DNA from 3 places in the Rhodoferax sp. XS2R6 genome. Region 3 is predicted to be linked to each of the others. Evidence: predicted binding sites of a transcription regulator. Region 3 holds the regulator's gene; each other region holds the start of a gene.

Region 1 (4,997 bases), on a different contig from region 3:
TGGGCGCCACGCGGTGCGCGCTGAACAGGTCGGGAAACAGCCGCATCATCATCTTGCGGTCTTCCAGCATGTAGCTCACGCCGCTGGGCACCCGCAGGTTGTCCTCCAGCACGTAGTACTCGCCGTTGCCCTTGGCGTCCGGGGCCCGCACGATGTCGATGCCGCTGATTTGCGAATAAATGCCATTGGGCACATCCACACCCACCATCTCGGGCCGGTACTGGGCATTGCCCTCAATCTGTTCGCGCGGCACGATGCCGGCTTTCAGAATCTCTTGGTCGTGGTAGATGTCATGGATGAAACGGTTGAGTGCGGTGACGCGCTGCGTCAGGCCCTTCTCCATGCTGGACCACTCGTGCGCCGGGATGATGCGGGGGATCAGGTCAAACGGGATGAGGCGCTCGGTGCCGGCGCCGTCTTCGTCCTTCTCGCCGTAAACGGCGAAGGTGATGCCCACGCGGCGGAAGATCATCTCCGCCTCTTCACGGCGTTTGGCCATCATGTCGCCGGGTTGGCGCGCCAGCCATTCGTCGTAAATTTTGTAGTGGTCTCGTATCTGCTCGCCCTGAGTGAAGAACTCGTAGGGAAGCTGGGTGTACATCTCATCGAACTTCTGCATGAATAAGACCTCTCTGGATACCGTCTATGCAAACTTTGGGCCACACAAAGCGTGCACCACTATGGCACAAGATGATGCCAGTAGCGGCGATCATCTTCCCGTGAACACGCCACATTTTGGGGCTGCCCCGAGTGCCAGCGCATGGCACCACAACGGGGCGATGACACCAAATTGATGCGCGCCACGGTATATCGGGTCACCACGGGCGCAGCTGGATGGCCAAAACGGTTGCGGTAACCCGCCTGCACCAGCGCCCACTGCGGCGCCACGGCCTGCAGAAATTCGGGCGTGCTCGATGTTTTGCTGCCGTGGTGCGGCACCAGCAGCACCGCCGCGCGCAGGTGGTCTGTGCCCTGCCAGGCCTGCACCAGGCGCGCTTCCTGTGCGGCCTCAATGTCGCCCACCAGCAGCGCGCTACCGGCGCCCGTGCCTATGCGCAGCACACACGACAGGGCATTCGGTTTGGCAGACTGTGCGTAGTCCGCCGCTTGCGGGTGCAACACCTCAAACGGCACACCGTCCCACACCCAGCGCTGGCCCGCCTCGCAGCGTTGCGCTGGGCGCAGCTGCTGCAACGGGTGGCCGGGTTCGATAGAACTCAGCAAGGCGGCCCGTGGCTGCATGGCCAGCACGGCGGCCGCGCCACCCACGTGGTCGGTGTCGCGGTGGCTCAGCACCACGGTGTCCAGCCGCACGTCCAGCGCTTTCAGCAGCGGCACCAACACGCGGTGGCCCGCATCACTTTCCAGGCTGTAACGCGGCCCGGCGTCAAACAGCAGCGCATGCCGGGCCGTGCGCACCAGCACTGCATTGCCCTGCCCCACATCGGCCGCCAGCAGCTCAAATGCACCAGGCGCGGGCAGCGCGGGGCGCCACAGCAACAAGGGCACCAGCAGCGGCAGCCCCAGGGCGCGCAAGTGCCACGGAACCGGCAGCGCACACAACAGCCCGCCACCCACGGCCAGCAGCCCCCAGCCCAGCGGGGGCAAGGGCCAGGTGAGCGTGGCGCCGGGCCAGGTGGCCAGCGCGCTCAGCCACCACCACAGCAGCTCAGTAGCCTGTGCGGCCAGCCCCCAGACGGCTGGCAACACCACCCCCAGCAGCGCCAGCGGCGTGAGCAGCAAGGTGACCCAGGGAATGGCCAGCAGATTGGCCACCAGCCCTACCAGCGAGAGCTGGCCAAACAGCAACAAACTGAGCGGCGCCAGCGCCAGCGTGATCACCCACTGCTCCCGCAGCAGATGCCAGATTTTTAAGCAAAATCGGCCCCTAGCACCCGTGGAATCTGCGCGAGCAGCTCCTGAATCAGTAGCAAACAACACCCCCACCGCCACAAAGCTGAGCCAAAAACCCGGCTGCAGCAGCGCCCACGGGTCCAGCGCCACCACGGCGGCGCAGGCCAGCATCCACACCAGCGGCCAAGGCCAGCGGGCACCGGCCAGGCGCAGCACGGTCACGGTGGCCAGCATCAGACAGGTGCGCTGCGCAGGCACGCCCCAGCCGGCCAGCACCGCGTAGCCGCAGGCCAGCAGCAAGCCGCCCAACAAGGCAGCCGACGGGGCAGGTAACGCCAGGCACAGCCGGCGCGAGCGCCGCCACACGGCGCCCGTCAGCAACGCCGCGCCCCAGGCAAACATGGTGATGTGCAGGCCAGAAATGCTGATGAGGTGGGCCACGCCGGTGGCGCGGAACACATCCCAATCGCTGCGGTCCACCGCGGCCTGGTCGCCCACCACCAGCGCGGCCAGCAGGCCGGCGGCACGCCGGTCTTCCACCGACGCCAGCATGCGGTCACGCAGCGCCTGGCGGGCCAGCGCCACCGGGGCCTGCCAGGTCTGGCCCAGGCGCTGGGGTTCGGGGTCTTTGGGGCCGGCGCGCACATAGGCGCTGGCCTGCAGGCCTTGTTCCCACAGCCACAGCTCGTAGTCAAACCCGTGTGGATTCATGCTGCCATGGGGCGCCCGGGCCCGCAGGGTCAGTTGCCAGCGCTCGCCCGCTTGCAGCGGGGCCGGCACACGTTGCAGAGCGGTTTGTTCGCCCAGCAGCGCGTAACCACTGGCATACCAAGCCACGGCCATGCGCGTGGGCACGGGCACGTCTCGCCCCTCCAGCAGCGCCTGCTCCACGCGCAGCGTGAAGCGCAGCCCGGCCTCCGTGGTCTGCGGCAGGCCCTCCACCACCCCGGTCACGCGCAGGTCGCGCCCCTCCAGGGCCGGGGCCAGCGCCATGCTGGCAAACAGCACCGCCCGCACCCCCGTGCTGCCCCAGCCCAACGCCATGCCGGCCAGCAGCACCAGCGCAGGCGCCAGCCCAAAGGGGATGGGTCTAGGGATGATTTTTGCTATCTTTTCAGGAGCTGCTTGCGCATACACCACGGGTGCTAGCAGCACAAAAGGCATGTAAGCCCACAGTGGCCACAATGCAGGCTGCTGCAGCTGCCAAGCCGCACCCAACACCCAGCCCAGCAGCACCGCAAACACCGTGCGGGGCCACGCGCTGGTGCGGTGGGCGGCAGAGAACATGGCGCCATGCTAACCCGCCCCCACAGGGCTAAAGCGCATGGCGCGGGACTTGCTTGAAGCCCTGCGTCAAACCCGATTGTTAGTATGGGGCCGGTGCGGCAACCGCTGCACCGGCATCCCAGTGTGAGATTACCGAGAGAACGGCCCATGTCCATTCACGCAGCGCTGAACCACGTCACCCACTACACCTACGACCGCCTGGTCAATCTCGGCCCCCAAGTCATCCGGCTGCGCCCCGCCCCCCACTGCCGCAGCAAGGTGGTGTCCTACTCTCTCAAGGTCGAACCCAGCACCCACTTCATCAACTGGCAGCAAGACCCGTTTGCCAACTACCAGGGCCGCCTGGTGTTCCCCGAGAAAACCACCCAGTTAAAGGTCACCGTAGACCTGGTGGTGGAAATGGCGGTCTACAACCCGTTTGACTTTTTTCTGGAGCCCGAGGCCGAGGAATTTCCCTTCACCTACGCGCCCGAACTCAAACAAGAACTTGCCCCATACCTGGCCGCCGACCCGGTCACCCCGCTGCTGCAGGCCTACCTCGACAAGATCGACCGCACCAAACGCCGCAGCGTGCTGTTTTTGGTCGACCTCAACACCCTAGTGCACAAGTCCGTGGACTACACCATCCGCATGGAGCCCGGCGTGCAAACGCCGGAGGAAACGCTGGAATTGGGCTCTGGCTCCTGCCGCGACTCGGCCTGGCTGCTGGTGCAGCTGCTGCGCAACTGCGGGCTGGCCGCGCGTTTTGTCTCGGGCTATCTGATCCAACTCGCCCCCGATGTGAAATCGCTCGACGGCCCCAGCGGCACCGAGGTCGACTTCACCGACCTACACGCTTGGTGCGAGGTCTACCTGCCCGGCGCCGGCTGGATCGGCCTGGACGCCACCAGCGGCCTGCTGGCTGGCGAAGGCCACATTCCCCTGGCCTGCACGCCACAGCCCAGCGGTGCCGCGCCCATCGAAGGCGGCGTGGACGAATGCGAGGTGGAGTTCAGCCACCACATGCAGGTCACCCGCATTTACGAATCGCCCCGCGTCACCAAGCCCTACACGCCCGAGCAATGGGCCTCGGTCATGAAGCTGGGTGACCAGGTGGACGCCGACCTGCTGGCCGGCGATGTGCGCCTGACCATGGGCGGCGAACCCACCTTTGTGGCAGTCAACGACCGCGACGCGCCCGAGTGGAACACCGACGCCCTGGGCCCCACCAAACGTGGCTTTGCCACCGAGTTGGTGCACAAGCTGCGCGACGAATATGGCCAGGGCGGCTTTCTGCACTTTGGCCAGGGCAAGTGGTACCCCGGCGAGCAGTTGCCGCGCTGGGCCTTGAATATTTACTGGCGCGCTGACAAGCAAAAGGTATGGGGCAACCCAGCCCTGTTCACCGACGAACGCGCCCCCACCCACTACTCGGCCGAAGACGCGGGCTACTTCATCCGCACGCTGGCCGGCAAGCTGGGCCTGACCGACAAGTACGTGCAGGCCGGTTACGAGGACACCTGGTACTACCTGTGGCGCGAACGCCGCCTGCCGGTCAATGTGGACCCTTTCACCTCCAAGCTGGACGATGAGATGGAGCGTGCCCGCCTGCGCCGCGTCTTCAGCCAGAAGCTGGACTCCGTGGTTGGCTACGTGCTGCCGCTCAAGGTGGGCGCTAGTGGCAACCCCAGCCTCAGCGGCCAGAACATGAATCCAAGCCTGACCGGCCCGGAGTGGACCACCGGCCCCTGGTTCTTCCGCGACGAGCGCATGTACCTCATGCCCGGCGACTCGCCCATGGGCCTGCGCCTGCCGCTGGACTCGCTGCCCTGGGTCAGCGAGGGTGACTTTCCCTACCTGGTGGAGCGCGACCCCAC
Region 2 (4,997 bases), on a different contig from region 3:
TCCACTGGCAGCGTGGCGGCCAAGTAAAACTTGGCCATGCGCTGGGTCAGCATGCGCTGGCGCCCGGCCACGTTGACCAGTTTGCCCACGGGTTTGGCTAGCGCGGCTTCGTATTGCACCGTGCCTTGGTGGGCCAGGGCCAGCACTTTGGCGTCGAGCTGCAGCAGGGCTGCTGCGCCGTCACGCGCGGGGGCTTTGCCCACCAGCGCGGTTTTGTAGTCGGACCAGGCGGCGTCCAGCTTGGTGTAGGTGGCTTGCACATCGGGCGTGGGGGCAAACCCCTTCAGCTCGGTCAGCTGGCGGTCAAACAGCGCCATGGATTTGTCCAGCACCACCTGGGCGCTGGTTTTTTCCACGTTTTGCAGCAGGGCCAACCAGGCCTTGCCCATGCGTTGGCTCAGCATGCGCTGGCGCCCGGCCTTGTTGATGGCGTCGCTCAAGTCCGCCACCTGGGCGCGGGCGGGCAGGGCCAGGCCCACTGCGCCGGCGGCGGCCACAGACATCAGGGTTCTGCGTTGCATGGCTGCGGCCCTCAGGCTTTGACGGCTTCGAACTGGCGGGTGTCGACCTGCGCGTCCTGGAAGTCAAACCAGGGATCCGGCTCGCCGTCCAGTGCGAACAGCAGTTCTTCGTTCAGGGCCTTGCGGCCTTCGGCGTCTTCGAGGATGCGCTTCTTCACATAGTCCAGGCCCACGCGGCTCACATAGTGCACGGTGCGTTCCAGGTACCAGCCTTCCTTGCGGTAGAGCTGCATGAAGGCGCCGGTGTACTCCAGCACTTCTTCGGTCGTTTTGAGCTTGACGAAGAAATGCGCCACTTCGGTCTTGATACCACCGTTGCCGGCGATGTACATCTCCCAGCCGCTGTCCACGCCAATGATGCCCACGTCCTTGATGCCGGCCTCAGCGCAATTGCGCGGGCAGCCAGAGACGGCGTACTTGACCTTGTGCGGTGCATACATGCGCCAGTGGGCGCGCTCCAGGTCCTTGCCCATCTGGGTGCTGTCCTGGGTGCCCATGCGGCACCACTCAGAGCCCACACAGGTCTTCACCGTGCGCAGGGCCTTGGCGTAGGCGTGGCCGCTGGGCATGCCAATGTCCTTCCACACGCTCACCAGGTCTTCCTTCTTCACGCCCAGCAGGTCGATACGCTGGCCGCCGGTGACCTTGACGGTGGGGATCTTGTACTTGTCCACCGCGTCGGCAATCTTGCGCAGCTCGTTGGCTGTGGTCTCGCCGCCCCACATGCGTGGGATGACGGAGTAGGTGCCGTCCTTCTGGATGTTGGCGTGGCTGCGTTCGTTGATGAAGCGGCTTTGTGGATCGTCCTTGGCTTGTTTGGGCCAGCTGCTGATCAGGTAGTAGTTCAGCGCAGGGCGGCAGCTGGAGCAGCCGTTGGGGGTCTTCCAGCCCATGCCTTGTTGCACCGCGGCAATGGTGAGGTACTTGTTGGCGAAGATGGCATCGCGCACTTCCTGGTGGCTGTGCTCGGTGCAGCTGCACATGGCCTTCTTCTTGGGCGTGGCGGAGTAGTCGCCGCCCGCGGTGAACATGATGATCTGTTCCACCAGCCCGGTGCAGGAACCGCAGGAGGCGCTGGCCTTGGTGTGCTTCTTCACCTCGTCCAGGGTGAACAGGCCTTTTTCCTTGATGGCCTTGCAGATGGTGCCCTTGTTCACGCCGTTGCAGCCGCAGACTTCGTCGCTGTCGGCCATGGCGGCGGCCTTGTTCTGGCCTTGGTGGCCCACGTCACCGATGTTGGAGCCGCTTTCGCCAAACATCAGCTTGTCGCGGATGTCAGCAATGCTGCGGCCGTCGCGCAGCATCTTGAAGTACCAGCTGCCGTCCACGGTGTCGCCGTACATGCAGGCGCCCACCAGTTTGTCGTCCTTGATGACCAGCTTTTTGTAGACGCCGCCAAACGGGTCGCTCATCACGATTTCTTCGGTGCCTTCGCCGCCCTGGAATTCGCCGGCGGAGAACAGGTCGATGCCGGTCACCTTTAGCTTGGTGGAGGTGAGCGAACCCGTGTAGCGGCCAATGCCGTACATGGCCAGGTGGTTGGCCGCCACTTTGGCCTGCTCAAACAGAGGCGCCACCAGACCGTAGGCAATGCCGCGGTGGGCGGCGCACTCGCCCACGCTGTAGATACGGGCGTCGGTCACGGTTTGCATGGTGTCGGTCACCACAATGCCGCGGTCCACATGCAGGCGCATGCTGGCGGCCAGTTCGGTGTTGGGGCGAATGCCCACGGCCATCACCACCAGGTCGGCGGGTACTTCGGTGCCGTCCTTGAACTTGATGCTCTTCACGCGGCCGTCTTCGCCACCCACCAGCTCCTGGGTCTGTGCACCCATGAGGAAGTTCAGGCCACGCTCTTGCAATGATTTTTGCAGCAGACCACCGGCCACGGTGTCCAGCTGGCGTTCCATCAGCGTGGGCATCACGTGCACCACACTCACGGTCATGCCACGCAGCATCAGGCCGTTGGCCGCTTCCAGGCCCAGCAGGCCGCCGCCGATGACGACCGCATGCTTGTACTTGGTGGCCGCGTCGATCATGGCGTTGGTGTCGGCAATGTCGCGGTAGGCGATCACGCCTTGCAGGTCTTTGCCGGGGATGGGCAGGATGAAGGGGTTGGAGCCGGTGCAGATCAGCAGGCGGTCGTACTCGGCCTCAGTACCGTCGGATGCCTTGACGATGCGTTTGACGCGGTCCACTTCCACCACTTTTTTGCCGGCGTGCAGCGTGATGTTGTTCTCCGTGTACCACTCAAACGAGTTCAGCACGATCTCGTCCAGCGTCTGCTCGCCAGCCAGCACCGGGCTCAGCAAGATGCGGTTGTAGTTGGGGTGGGGTTCTGCGCCAAAGACGGTGATGTCGTACAGGTCCGGGGCCACCTTGAGCAATTCCTCAATGGTGCGCACGCCGGCCATGCCGTTGCCAATCATTACCAGTTTCGATTTTTTCATAGTGGCGACTCCAAAGAACGAGACAAACGCGGATGTGGCGGGGCCACATGCCAGAAATAAGGGGGTAGAGGAGATCCGCGCCTTAAGCAAAGGCGCACCAGCAAGCACTGGCCTTGGACAGCCCTGTGCTGCGCGACGTCGTTGTGCGCAGAACCTTGCCGGCTGTCATCTCGTTTGGACGCGTCGTTGCGCCCACCTCAGCTAATGCAAGAGCTGTGCCATATGATCGGCGCCTGGCCACGCAGGCCTGCCGCCCTGGCCTCCTGGTGCGCGAATTGCGTGACCCTGCAGGGCTGACCAGCCCCGTTTTCCCCAGCTACACCTGTTATTTATGACCTCCGCCCTGCTGTGCTCCGCCCGCCAAAAAACCGCCCCCACGCTGGCCGCCGACCTGGCGGCGGCGGGCATTGCGGTGCGGGCCACGGTGGAGGATTGCAGCAAGTTGGTGCAGGCCGTGGTGCTGCACGCACCAGATGTGGTGATCTGCGACCTGCCGTTGCCCACGGTGGCCTGGCTCCAGGCGCTGCAGATGGTGGGGCAGACCGTACCCCGCCCGCTGGTCGTTTTCACCCATGACACGGATGCCGCCCATATCCAGCAGGCCACCGACAGCGGGGTGCACGTCTACGTGGTGCATGGGTATGGCGCCAATCGCCTGCGCCCTCTGGTCCACCTGGCACAGGCCCGGTTTCAGAAAGAGCGGCAGCAGCGCGAGGCCTTTGAGGACATGGCGACCCGGTTTGAGGAGCGCAAGGCGGTGGACCGGGCCAAGGGCATCCTGATGCGGGCCCAGAGCCTGTCGGACGACGACGCCTTCCGCACGCTGCGCTCGGCCGCCATGAATTCCAACCAGCGCATGGGCCAGCTGTCGCAGCACATCATCCAGTCAGCCCACTTTGCCGAGGCGGTCAACCGCTCGGGCCAGTTGCGCATGTTGTCGCAGCGCCTGGTCAAGCTGCACCTGCTGCAAGCCGCGGGGGTACAGCCGGTGCACCATGCGGCGCTGCTGAAAGACTCTTTACTGTGGGTGGATAGCAACTTTGCCCTGTTGCGCAAAAACCTGTCCCAACCCACCTATGGCGACCTGCTGGAGCAGGTGGCCCAGACCTGGGAGCAATTGAAGGCCGTCCTGGCCCAGGGCAGCACCGATGCGGTGGAACAACAGGCCGAGGCGCTGCTGCTGGGGGCCGAGCGCCTGACCACCAACCTGGAAAGCTCGGGCGCCGCCGCACCGCTGCATGTGCTGAACCTGGCCGGGCGCCAGCGCATGTTGTCCCAGCGCTATAGCAAATACGTGCTGCTGGCCCTGGTGGGCGAGGGCGCTGTGGTGGACCTGGCCCAGGCCAGCCTGCGCGTCGTTCAGCGCGAGTTTGAAGAGGCGCTCACGTACCTCAACGGCATTCCCCTGAGCACCCCCGACATCCATGGTGCGCTGGGCGCGGCCGGCGTGGCCTGGTTGCAAATGGTGGCCGCCGCCCAAGACGCACAGCGCCTGGCAGGCAGCCCGCGCAGCGCACGCCTGCAAGAGCTGGCCACTGGCAGTGAGACCTTGCTGGGTCTGTTTGAACAGCTCTCCACCCATTACGAACGCAGCATGCAGATGCTGTTGGGTGAGCCGGAAGACAAGGGTTAACCCGCACAAATTTGGTGCGGTGCGGCATTCCTGGGCACCAAAATTGCTTATCTTGGTGCATGGCATTTGATATTGATATTGGGTTTGCTTCGCAAGCCGGACGCAAGGCGCTGAACGAAGACTTTTGTGCGGCCATGTTGCCCACCCCGGGGCAAGAGGACCACGGCTCCATTGTGGCCATTGCCGATGGTGTGAGTGCCGGGGGCATGGGGCGCGAGGCGGCGCAGACCACGGTCACCAGTTTGGTGCGCGATTACTTTGGTACGCCCGAAACCTGGGATACCACGGTGGCGCTGGACCGCATCATTGCCGCGCAAAACGCCTGGTTGTGTGGCATCAACCGGCGCCGCCAGCCTGCCATGGGCCTGACCACACTCACCGCGCTGGTGCTGC
Region 3 (4,997 bases):
CGCGGTCACCTCAACCTTGATGCTCTCCTTGGGCGTGAACCATTGCTCCCATGGCACTTGCAGGCCGGCGCGGTACAGGTCTTGTTCGCTGCGGTATTCGGTGTACGACACCAGCACCAGCACGCGCTGCGAGAGGCGGCTGTACAGGTTGAGTAACATGGCGTGCGCAAACGAGGTGCGCACCGCCACACCACCGCGCTGCTTGGTCACGCAGCCGGGCGGCAAGCCGGTGATTTGCAAAATCTCCGGCGACAGGTACTCCTCCACGCCAGCGGCGCAGGGGAGAAAAAGGGTCAATTGGTTCATAGCGCTTTGCGGAGTGAGGCGGGGGCGATCTTCAGGCCCTCGCGGTATTTGGCCACGGTGCGCCGGGCGCATTCGATGCCCTGCTCTTTGAGCATGTCAGAGATCTGGTTGTCACTCAAGGGCTTTTTGGCGCTCTCGGAGGCGATGAACTGTTTGATGAGCGCACGCACCGCGGTGCTGGAGGCATTGCCGCCGCTCTCGGTGCCCAAACCAGAGCCAAAGAAGTACTTGAGCTCGAAGGTACCAAACGGCGTGGCCATGTACTTGGCCGTGGTCACGCGGCTGATGGTGGACTCGTGTAGCCCCAGCTCGTCGGCAATTTCGCGCAGCACCAGCGGGCGCATGGCCAGCTCGCCGTGGGTGAAGAAGTTTTTCTGCCGCTCCACGATGGCCGTGCTCACGCGCAGGATGGTGTCAAAGCGCTGCTGAATGTTTTTGATGAACCAGCGCGCCTCCTGCAGGCGCTGCTGCAGGGCGGCGTGGCCGGCACCGTCGCGCCCCCCGCGGTGGTTGCGCAGCACGTTGGCGTAAATGTCGTGCACCTTGAGGCGCGGCATCACCTCGGGGTTGAGCTGCACGCGGAACTTCGGCATGCCGCCGACCTTGCCAATCGACACCACCAGTACGTCGGGCACCACGATGTTGCGCTCCACGTCGATGAAGCGGCGTCCGGGCTTGGGCTCCAGCCGCGCGATGAGCGCTATCGCTTCGCGCACCAGCGCATCGCTGCCCACGCCCATTTGCACCAGGCGCTTGATGTCACGCCTGGCCAGCAGGTCTATGGGTTTGCTGCAAATGCCCAGCGCCACCCGCAGCAGCTCGGCGCGTTCGTCTTCACCATCCACCTCGGCCTGGGCCAGCAAGGCCTTGATCTGCAAACGCAGGCATTCGCCTAGGTCACGCGCGCCCACGCCCACGGGCTCCAGACTGTGCAGCAGGCCCAGCGCCACCGTGAAGTGGTGCACCAGGTCTTGCAGCTGTTCTTCGTCGCCAGGGCTCAGGCTGCGCGCCAGCTCTTCCAAAGGGTCTTCCAAGTAGCCATCGTCGTTGAGCGATTCGATCAGGAAGCGCAGCGCGGCCGCATCGGTAGCATTGGTGCGCAGGCTCAGGGCCTGGCGGTGCAAAAAGGCCTGCAGCGATTCGGTGGAGCGCGCCAGCTCGGTGGCGTCTTTCTCTTCGTCATCACCCAGGTTGTTGGCCTTGGCGTCCACGCCCCACTCGCCATCGTCGGGCGTCATTTCGGTGGTGCCGTCGCCTTCCCAGTTGGGTTCGTCGCTGCTGCTCAGCGGCGTGGCTTCTTCGTCATTGCTGCTGGTGCTGGTCGAGGTGGCGTAGTCCGCCACCGCACTGGGTGCGTAATCCACCTCGCTGCTCTCGGACAAGCGGTCGCCTTCGCTGACCGTGGCATCCACGGCATTCAGCCCAAAGTCTTCGCGCTCGGCCCGGTCCTCGGTCAGCTCCAAAAACGGGTTCTCGTCCAGCATCTGCTCCACTTCCTGGCTGAGCTCGAGCGTGGAGAGCTGCAGCAGACGGATGGACTGCTGCAACTGGGGCGTGAGCGCCAGGTGTTGGGAAACGCGTAAAGACAGCCCTTGCTTCATCACATTTTGAAATGCTCACCGAGATAGACACGGCGCACATCGGCGTTGTTCACGATCTCGGAGGGGGTGCCCTGCGCCAGCACATGGCCGTCGCTGATGATGTAGGCGTGGTCGCAGATGCCCAGGGTCTCGCGCACGTTGTGGTCGGTGATGAGCACGCCGATGCCACGGCCCTTGAGGAAGTTGATGATGCGTTGAATTTCGATCACCGCAATCGGGTCGATACCGGCAAACGGTTCGTCCAGCAGGATGAAGCGCGGCCGCGTGGCCAGCGCCCGCGCAATCTCCACACGGCGGCGCTCGCCGCCCGACAGGGCCAGCGAGGGCGACTCGCGCAGGTGTTCCACGCGCAGGTCTTGCAGCAGCGCGGTCAGGCGCGCTTCAATCTCGGTCGACTTGAGCGGGTTGCCCGCCTCGTCGCGCTGCAGTTCCAGCACCGCACGCACGTTGTCTTCGACATTCAGCTTACGGAATATCGAGGCTTCTTGCGGCAGGTAGCCCAATCCCAGGCGCGCGCGGCGGTGTATGGGCATGTGTTCGATGGACTGACCGTCGATGGTGATGTCGCCCGCGCTGGCGCGCAGCAGGCCCACGATCATGTAGAACGAGGTGGTCTTGCCCGCACCGTTGGGGCCCAAGAGGCCCACCACCTCGCCAGTGCGCACGGCCAGCGATACGTCCTTGACCACCTGGCGTTTGCCATAGGACTTTTGCAAATGCCGGGCTTCCAGCCGCCCGGTGCTGGTGTCCGGGGCTTCTTGGATGGGCGCACTCACTGGGCGGCCTTCTCAAGTTGCGGCGTGGCACGCAGGGTAGGACTGGATTGGGGGGTGGTGGGTGCTGGGGCGTCCGGTTTGGGTGTCAGCATGGCGCGCACACGGCCCGCGGGCGCGGTGGCACTCTTGGGTGCGCCGTCTACGGTGAACTTGTCGCTGAGGTTCTCATACAAGATGGCCGCACCGGTCACCTCATCAGCCAGCGTGGCACCGCGGAAGCGACGCAGCTGGGCCTTTTTGATGAAGCGCACGGTGTCGGCCCGACCGTCATATTCGATGGTTTCGCCATCGCCTTCAATGAATTCGTCCAGCCCATCACGCTTCTGGCGAAAGAACGCCGGGGTGGCCGCCGAGCCGGTTACCAAGCCAAACTGGTAACCATCGGGGTCCTGGCGCACTTCGAGCTGGGCGCCGCGGATGACGATGCTGCCCTTGGTCAGCACCACATTGCCGGTAAAGACGCTCACCTGCTTCAAGTCGTCATAACGCAGGGCATCGGCCTCCACATTCATGGGCTTGTTGCGGTCGGCCTTTTCGGCCCAGGCGTACCCCGCCACGCTGGACAGGACCAGCCCCAAGGACACCGACAGAATAGTTTTTTTCATAAAGGCACGAAACTTGCTCGAAAAGCGCTTCGGCCATTGTACCGAGCGCTTTGCGCATTTCGCGCCTTGGCTGACTCAGCCGTCGGCGTTAATTTTTTTGACCAGCGCCTGCAGCACCTCGGCCGCGCGGTCATTCTCGACCTGGCAGGTCCCCGCGTTGGCATGGCCGCCCCCACCGTAGCCCAGCATGAGCTCGCCAATATTGGTTTTGGAAGTGCGGTTGGTGATGGACTTGCCGGTGGCAAATACGGTGTTTTGCTTCTGCAAACCCCACAACACGTGGATAGAGATATTGGTCTGCGGGAACAGCGCGTAGACCATAAAACGGTTCACCGCAAAGATGGTGTCTTCGTTGCGCAGGTCCAGCACCAACAAGTTGCCCTGCACGGTGGAGCAGCGCAGCAGTTGCTCCTTGGCCTTGGCCGCGTGCTCAAAATACAGCTCCACACGCTCCACCACGTCGGGCAGTTGCAAGATTTTTTCGATGCCATGGTGGCGGCAGTACTGGATCAAATCCATCATCAGCTGGTAGTTGCTGACGCGGAACTCACGGAAGCGGCCCAGGCCCGTGCGTGAATCCATCAGGTAGTTCAGCAGCACCCAACCCGTGGGAGCCATGATTTCATCGTGGCTAAAGCGAGCCGAGTCGCCCTTGTCTACCGCTTCCATCATGTCGTGGAAGCGCGCCGGGAAACGGTTGGTGCCGCCGTAGTGATCAAACACCACGCGTGCGGCCGAGTCGGCGTCGGGCAGGATGATGTGGTTGGGGCGTTCGCCGGTGTTGCGCACCGTCTCGGACTCGTGGTGGTCAAAGGCCAGATGCACGCCGGGCACATAGGGCAGGTTGGTGGTGATGTCGCGGTCGGACACCTCCACCTTGCCGTCCTGCATGTCCTTGGGGTGGACGAACTTGATGTCGTCGATCAAGTCCATCTCGTTGAGCAGAACCGCACACACCAAGCCATCAAAGTCACTGCGGGTGACAAGCCGAAATTTCTGGTGCGCCATGGGAACAATCTCCACAAAGGTTGAATGGGTGCCAAACCATTCTAGCCCCGCCCCTTGCGGGCTGGCGCCATTCCCGGCGTAAAAACCCGGGGGCTTAGCGACCGGCGCGCACGTCGGCCACCAGCACGTCCACCACCTGCAGCGCACGCGGCATAGTGCCCGCCATGGAGCCATCGGTGTAGTAGCGCCCGGCCACGCCCAAGGCAGGGACACCCTCAACCTTGTAGGCGTTTTGCAGCTGGGTGGCCTTGGTGACCTTGGTCACCACGGTGAAGGAGTTGTACTGCTGCACAAACTTGGCTTTGTCCACGCCCTGCTGGACCACCCACTCCAGAATCGCCTCGCCGCTGGCAAGGTTCTTCTTCTCCACGTGGATGGCGGCGAACACCTTGGCGTGCAGTTTTTCCACCAGCCCCATGGCTTCGAGGGTGAAATACAGGCGCTGCTGCGGTGCAAAGCTATCCTGAAAGGCAACAGGCACACGGCGCAACACTACGTCTTTGGGCAACTTGCCAATCCAGGCCTGCAGCGTGGGCTCGAACGCATTGCAGTGCGGGCAGTTGTACCAAAAGAACTCCACCACTTCGATCTTGCCGGCGCTGGCTTCCACAGGAGCACGTGGGTCCAGCACCTGGTAATCGGTTCCCGCCTTGGGTTTGCTGGCTTGGGCTTGTACCGATGTGCCCAACAAAGTGGCCGAG

The links. The regulator sigma-54, encoded in region 3, starts transcription at its own class of promoters, with help from an activator protein. The targets are predictions, from matches to a motif close to TGGCANGNAANCTGCTTT.
Region 1: the regulator sigma-54 is predicted to act here: its motif matches at 3,180-3,197, upstream of AC097A_RS08090 (transglutaminase family protein).
Region 2: the regulator sigma-54 is predicted to act here: its motif matches at 3,175-3,192, upstream of nirB (nitrite reductase large subunit NirB).

What each region holds. Positions count from the first base shown of each region.
Region 1 covers NZ_JBWMAY010000002.1:329,255-334,251, reverse strand. The annotation lists gene AC097A_RS08100 (circularly permuted type 2 ATP-grasp protein) at 1-619, opposite strand, end outside; gene AC097A_RS08095 (DNA internalization-related competence protein ComEC/Rec2) at 679-3,141, opposite strand; gene AC097A_RS08090 (transglutaminase family protein) at 3,289-4,997, shown strand, end outside.
Region 2 covers NZ_JBWMAY010000002.1:103,083-108,079, forward strand. The annotation lists gene AC097A_RS07030 (type IV pili methyl-accepting chemotaxis transducer N-terminal domain-containing protein) at 1-521, opposite strand, end outside; gene nirB (nitrite reductase large subunit NirB) at 533-2,971, opposite strand; gene AC097A_RS07040 (type IV pili methyl-accepting chemotaxis transducer N-terminal domain-containing protein) at 3,303-4,604, shown strand; gene AC097A_RS07045 (bifunctional protein-serine/threonine kinase/phosphatase) at 4,664-4,997, shown strand, end outside.
Region 3 covers NZ_JBWMAY010000006.1:23,296-28,292, forward strand. The annotation lists gene AC097A_RS17330 (THUMP domain-containing class I SAM-dependent RNA methyltransferase) at 1-306, opposite strand, end outside; gene rpoN (RNA polymerase factor sigma-54) at 303-1,907, opposite strand; gene lptB (LPS export ABC transporter ATP-binding protein) at 1,907-2,683, opposite strand; gene lptA (lipopolysaccharide transport periplasmic protein LptA) at 2,680-3,288, opposite strand; gene AC097A_RS17350 (exopolyphosphatase) at 3,364-4,296, opposite strand; gene AC097A_RS17355 (thiol:disulfide interchange protein DsbA/DsbL) at 4,391-4,997, opposite strand, start outside.